3 regions of the Lysinibacillus sp. COL-1 genome follow, and region 2 is predicted to be linked to each of the others. Evidence: riboswitches for the same ligand, from Rfam matches in the RefSeq annotation. Region 2 holds a riboswitch; each other region holds the start of a gene.

Region 1 (2,271 bases), on a different contig from region 2:
GCAATGCTATTCATGGAATCATCCATCGATAATTTAAAGCAGCTCACTAATTCACCACGTGCTTTTTTACCACTATTTAATGCTGTTGGTGTAGCAGGCTGATAAGCTTCCATCATTGCTTCGACAGAACGTTCTGCTAGCACCGTATTCCCTTGTGCTAAATACAAGGCGATAATGACAATACGGTCCTCATATTTTTCTAAAATCTCTTCTCCATCACGACTTTTCATAGCATAGCTATCGTAAAATTTACTTGCACTCATAAAGGATGGGAAGCGGAAATTATAATCATATGCTTTTTTGTACAGCTTCTTAATAAATTCCATTTCATACATGTCGATAAATGCTTTCTCGTAGTAGCCCTCATCAACTAAATAACGGATTTTTTCTTCAATATCAATAAAGTAACGTAAACGCACGTTGACATACTCTAAAAAGTAGCGGCGTGTAGCTTCACGATCCTTTTCTAATTCAAGTAGCCCAGTTGAACTATAACGATTCAGTACGTCATTATTTAGCTTTAAATAGGTTTTCATCTTATTACCCTCGTTTCATAAAACGTTTGTATGGCTTCATAATCTGTTTGATTGCCTCGTAAATCTAATTTTCTTACTAAGGGTACATGATAGGTAGCAGCGATTTTCTCGCCAGCAGCCCCAAATACGTTGTGCCCAAAGTTACTATTCCCACTGGCAACTACACCTTTACAAAAATCTCTGTTTTTTTCTAAAAAACGTTCCACTTTTGCAGGGATATCACCTAAGCCATCAGTATAAGTAATTAAAAGATAAGGCTTATTCAATTGTAATTCCTCAGAGAGCTCAACAGACTCTGCCCTTAATTTGGAAACAATATTCCGGACATTTCCTGTACGACTTGCGTAAACGATCATAGAACAATCATCTCAATATGAGAAACTATGTCCTTAACATCTCCTATAAATGTATTATTCATTTCTAAAACAGGCACACTTAAAAAACCTGCATCGATTATTGTTTGTTTAGCTTGTTCATCGTGATCAATGTTGACGATTTCTGCCTCAAGTCCTGCACGTTGTAATTCAGATTTTACCCAAAGGCATTTTGGACAGATTGTTTTCGTATAAAGTTTCATAGAAATCCCTCTTTTCATATAATAAAAAGCTATCTCCTCTAGAGAGATAGCTAAATGGAAACGTTACCATACCAAAAATACTGACGTTCCCATTTCTTAATCCCCGAAGAAATGATTAATTGTTTTATAGAGGCAGGTCTCCTGGCTTTGCTTCATCCTCTGATTCCCTTCCCATGCGAATGCACAGTGGTTGTAATCATTGTCAGCTTCACAGTTGCGGGGACAGCGTCGGAATTGTACCGAACTTCCCTTTTAAACTACATATAGTAGCACCTATATAAAACGAACACAATATATAGTTGTTGTTCAATAGTTTTAAGTGTACCATCCTTCATATAAAAAGTAAATCTAGATTCTAAACTTCTTTATTTTTTGATTATTCATTATTTTTAATCATAACTTTCGAAGGAATTTCTCCATCTATTATTTATATCTTAATTCATTGTGTATCTAAACTATGTACGAGATTTTCTGTTACTACGGATCTATGAGCATTAAATATACTAGCGTATTTCACATAGAAACAGCCTATATTCTAAAGAATAATAGACTGTTTGACATGTCGAACGTATGGATTACTCGATTTCGACAAATAAGGACAATTCCTTATAAAATTCAGGCGTTGCTGCCGAATTCACTTGAAAATGAGGATTATATTTTGATAAAAGTTTATAGAGAGTAGTTGCGGTTAACAGATTCTGTTCTTGATCGAAAGCCCTGAAACTTTCATAGACCTCCTTCACTTTACCATTTATTGAATGACAAAAAAACTGTTGAACATCTGCATCCTCTAAATAATCCTTTTCCCATCTGTAACATATTAAATTTGTTAGGAAAAACATTTCTAATCCAGGCATTTTTCCAACTTCAATGAGCAATGACATTCCATAATGAAATGCATTTTCCAACCATTTTATGCCGTGGCGATCTTTGTAAAAGCGCATCAACTTTTGTAACCCATGTCCTTGCTCCTTCACTAGATAAGCATGGATATTTGTATGACCAGCAGTTCTTTCCCATTCATCGAGAGAGAATTTATACTTCCTTACCAGTTTCATCCAAAGCTTTTGAAGCTTGTCTTCAGAAAGGTATTGTGTTTGTTGATTCCATCTTAGAAAAATGTCTAAACTTTCTAATACCAAGCCTCTTTCCATTTCA
Region 2 (2,271 bases):
GCTAGTGGTGCTTCTTCTGGATCAATCAATTCTTCATGAATCACCCACTTATGATTTTCTACACGCTTTCCACCGGAAGTTGGCTCATAGGAAATAACATAGGCAGTTGTGTTATAGGCACCTATTATTGTTGCTTCGGCACCTCTCATACCGTCCATATGTCCATCCGTAATAATCACGTTACTTCCAACAGAAAACTTCGGATTATCCGCGTTCTTTAATGTGGATGGTACTTCACCTGAGCTTGAGTGGTTCATCGTAGAATGATCCATTTCTTCAGCAGTGTTATTGGAAGTAGATGCAGGCTTCGTTTGCTCCTCCGCACAAGCTGTTAAACTAATGAAGGCCGTTACTGCTAGAAGTCCAGTAGACCATTTTCTTTTAAATATCATGTAATATCCTCCTCACTATTTTCCCTTACTGTAGCAAACAAATGTGCAGAAATGATGGATGTCAATTGCTTTTTGACATGAATGAAGAGAGCGAAATGTTATTGATGTATGTGATAGGAAAAATGGCTAAGATGTGGTGGAGTATCCTCCCATGCCAAAACTATTAAGTAATAGATAGCCAATTTATAACGAGCAAATAGCTATTGTGCTCAAAACTGCGAAGATACAGCTTATATATTGTTCTTCCTTAGAAATAAAATTCCATGTAGACTAACAATCTATAAAAATGTATGATAGAATCGTCACAATTTTATAAATTCAAATACTATTGGTGTGCCATTTTATAATGTCACTTAAAAGGGAAGTCGGTGTAAGTCCGACGCTGTCCCGCAACTGTAACGAGGAGTCCTATAATATTATTTGCCACTGTGGAAGAATGGGAAGGTAATTATAGGGTGTTGAATCGAAGCCAGGAGACCTGCCAGTTAGTAATACCTGTAATGCCCACGAGGATGCAAGCAATTACGGACAATAGCTGGATTTTTTCTGACTTTGTTTATTCTAGGGTATTTCTATGCGTCGTTGCGTATGGAATACCTTTTTTTATTGCTTCATTCATCACTATTCAGTAGGAGTTTGAAACAGATGAATAAAAAATTTATGTTATTTTCCTTCGTACTTTTTATGGTATTAATTGTTTCAATGACCTTTGCTGTAATGGTTGGCTCAGTTTCAGTTACACCATTATATGTATGGAAAGTTATTCTTTCTAAAATCCCCTTTATACAAAATGCCATAGAGCAGGATTGGAGTCGCTCACAGGAAATTATCATTTGGCAAATAAGAGCACCTCGTGTTTTATTGGCTGCTATTGTTGGTGCTGGATTAGCCATTGCGGGGGCAGCCATTCAGGCACTTGTGCGAAATTCCATTGCTGACCCGTATATTTTAGGGATTTCTTCAGGGGCAGCCGTCGGAGCGACATCTGTGATTATTTTAGGAGCCTTTTCATTTTTAGGTATTTACGCGCTTTCAATATCAGCCTTTCTAGGATCATTACTTGCCATTGCACTGGTGTTTTTCTTATCTCGTGTTGGGGGACGGGTTTCTATTTTTCGTCTGTTATTGGCAGGTATGGCTGTTTCCTTTATTTTAACGGCCATTTCTAATTTTATTTTAATGATGTCAAAGCAAGAGGGGGCTTTAAAAGCTGTTATGTTTTGGATGCTAGGTAGTCTAGCAGGAGCTAAATGGAATAATATTATCATTCCAGCTTCCATATTTTTCGTCGTATTTGGGCTTCTCTGGCTACACTATCGAAATTTAAATTTACTTTTACTTGGGGAAGAAGCGGCAGTGACGTTAGGCGTTAATCTTCAGCAATTTCGGATTCAGCTTATATTACTTGTCTCCCTGTTAACAGGTGTACTGGTGGCAGTCAGTGGCTCTATTGGTTTTGTAGGTCTAATTATCCCTCATATAGTACGTTTAATTGTGGGATCTAACTATAAATATGTGATACCGATTAGTGCTTTAATAGGGGGGATTTTCTTAGTGTGGGCTGATGCCTTTGCTCGAATTATCATTGCTCCTCAGGAAATGCCAATTGGTATTATTACAGCCTTTTGTGGAGGTCCATTTTTCATTTGGCTACTCCGTCGCAATAATTATTCTTTCGGTGAAGGAGATTAACTTATATGACATTAGAAGCAAAGCAAGTATCATTCTCCATTAACGATCAACGTATACTACATGAAGTAAGTATTCAAATAAAGAAAAAGCAGTTTGTTGGGTTAATTGGCCCTAATGGTAGTGGCAAATCAACATTGCTAAAAAATATGTATCGTCTTCTAAAACCTGAAAGCGGGACGGTATTATT
Region 3 (2,271 bases), 180 kb from region 2:
AAATATCGGGCTTAGGACTAATTTCTAAATAAACATTTTTCGGTGCTTTTACTTCCTTCACCTTTGCTTTAACGTCAGCTAATTTCGCTTTAATCTCTTCGTTTACTTCATTTCCTTTATCTGCAACACCCATTACAGCTGCGATCTGTTCGATGTCACCATAAACATCATCGAATGTAGCTGCTGATTGAATAACAAACACTTTGATTCCAGCATCTTCAAGTGGTTTCATTGCTTCCTTATCACCAATCGTATAAGCTATAACAACATCTGGCTTCAACGCTATGATTCGTTCACTGTTAAAATTCACAGAATCAGAAACCCGTTCAATTTTCTGTGCTTCCTCTGGGTAAGTATCATACTCAGTTGCTCCTACGATTTTATCACCAACACCTAGAGCAAATAAAATTTCTGTGTTACTTGGTTGCAATGATACAACTGTTTTTGGTACTTCTTTAAACTCTATTTCTACACCGCGATCATCTGTCACTTTGTAGTTTGTTTGCTCTGTTTGTTGTGTATCCTGTGAAGCGTCTTTATTTTTAGTATCTACTGAAGTACCACAACCTGCTAAAATCATTGCAAGGAAGAGTACTGTTAGCCATTGAACATTAAATAATTTCTTCATTATTATTCTCCTTTTTCTTTTTCATCGGATATGATTTACTAATAAATGGTATTTCAACTATCCCTGCTTGTTGATTCATAAAGACAGCCATAACGAAGCACACATTGGCTAATAGGCCTAAATAATCAAAAAGAATAGCTGGAACCTCTCGTTCTTCCGATACTTTGTGTAATGTACGATATGATTTTTTTGCTTCACTACGGCAAAGATGTAGAGCAGCGGCAGCCTCTGTACCTTGAGGTAAGACAAAGTTTTGTATCTCTTCCTTCACATGACGAACATAAAAATCATAGCGCTCACTTAACCAAGCAAGATCCTCTTCTGTTACAGCTAGTTTTCCACGAACCGAGCCATTGACATGGTAGGCCATAGGTAAAATAATCATTAAATCTTCTACAACAGCTTGTACATCCTCTTTCTTAACTGCAGCTAAAGCAACTCCCAAATGCGTAGTCAGACTGTCTGTTCGAATCTCAAAATCAACCGTCGAAGCTTTTTCACGCATAAATGGATAACAAGAATAACGTGCATCTTTTTTCACTTGCGATCCCCCCACTTTTCATTATGAAAATTCTTGCATAAAAAAACGCCGCTCCTTTACGCAAAGGAACGACGAAAATAACATAATAATGGCCAAATTAACATGACATAGCCTATGTATTTGCCGTATATCCTCCTAGCTTCCGAGAAGTTTTTATACGTTCAAACAAAGGTCGGTCTCCTGGCTTGTACAGTTCATTACATAAAAAACGAATGTGTGATAAAGTACCTTCCCATCTCTGTTAAGACAGTGGTAAACCTTTATACTAGCTGTACTTACAGTTGCGGAAACAGCTTCGGTTTTTCACCGAATTCCCGATTATGCTTGTTAGCACCTTTATTCTGCAAGAATAATTCACTTGTAAAGCAGTTTATCATATATTAATAGGAAAAAATAGCTGTGCTTTGAATGGATCGTCACCATTTCTAAAGAATAAGATAAACAAAACTGTTTTATAGTATAGTTTCAATTGCCTGTTCAATATCAAGTTGTGAATCTGTTGGTTCAAAGCGTGCAACGGTCTTGCCGTTAGCATCTACTAAAAACTTTGTAAAGTTCCAGCGAATATTACGACCATCTAAAAAGTTAGGGGCAAGTTGAACAATTGCCTCAGCAAGCATTTTTTCCTGCATGCTCGCCTTGCCAAACTCTCGAAAATCCACTTCATGTTTTAAATAATTAAATAATGGGTGGGTAGTCTCTCCATTTACTTGTACAAGCTCAAAAATTGGGAAGGTAACGCCATAATTCACTTTACAAAGATGCGTAGTCTCCTCGCCATCTTCAGGATTTTGATGACCAAATTGATCGCAAGGAAATCCTAGAACGACAAAATTATCTTTCCCATATTTATCATACATTTTTTGTAAGTCATCAAATTGATATGTAAATCGGCATTGATTCGCCGTATTGACAATTAGCATCGTTTTTCCACGATATGTTTCCATGGATAAAATTTCACCATTAGGTTTTCGTACTAAATAATTATAAATGCTCATGTCTTAACCCCTTTTATTTTTTCATTTATTATAGTTGACTATTCAATAATTTACCAAATAATTTGCACAAAAAACACCATCTCGTTACGTTGAACGGATGGCTG

The links. A riboswitch is a leader RNA that binds a small molecule or an ion and turns the genes downstream of it on or off. The one in region 2 is predicted to bind cobalamin.
Region 1: another riboswitch for cobalamin. It lies ahead of AC6BKE_RS19150 (glutaredoxin family protein); the one in region 2 lies ahead of AC6BKE_RS06195 (FecCD family ABC transporter permease).
Region 3: another riboswitch for cobalamin. It lies ahead of AC6BKE_RS05370 (cobalamin adenosyltransferase family protein); the one in region 2 lies ahead of AC6BKE_RS06195 (FecCD family ABC transporter permease).

Annotation. Positions count from the first base shown of each region.
Region 1 covers NZ_JCAWSJ010000004.1:2,179,124-2,181,394, reverse strand. Annotated here, with positions in the region: gene nrdE (class 1b ribonucleoside-diphosphate reductase subunit alpha) at 1-536, opposite strand, end outside; gene nrdI (class Ib ribonucleoside-diphosphate reductase assembly flavoprotein NrdI) at 533-892, opposite strand; gene AC6BKE_RS19150 (glutaredoxin family protein) at 889-1,113, opposite strand; cobalamin riboswitch at 1,228-1,405, opposite strand; gene AC6BKE_RS19145 (hypothetical protein) at 1,689-2,271, opposite strand, start outside.
Region 2 covers NZ_JCAWSJ010000003.1:373,022-375,292, forward strand. Annotated here, with positions in the region: gene AC6BKE_RS06190 (YdhK family protein) at 1-392, opposite strand, end outside; cobalamin riboswitch at 705-892, shown strand; gene AC6BKE_RS06195 (FecCD family ABC transporter permease) at 1,038-2,084, shown strand; gene AC6BKE_RS06200 (heme ABC transporter ATP-binding protein) at 2,090-2,271, shown strand, end outside.
Region 3 covers NZ_JCAWSJ010000003.1:194,752-197,022, reverse strand. Annotated here, with positions in the region: gene AC6BKE_RS05375 (ABC transporter substrate-binding protein) at 1-628, opposite strand, end outside; gene AC6BKE_RS05370 (cobalamin adenosyltransferase family protein) at 612-1,169, opposite strand; cobalamin riboswitch at 1,323-1,522, opposite strand; gene AC6BKE_RS05365 (glutathione peroxidase) at 1,622-2,167, opposite strand; gene AC6BKE_RS05360 (hypothetical protein) at 2,252-2,271, opposite strand, start outside.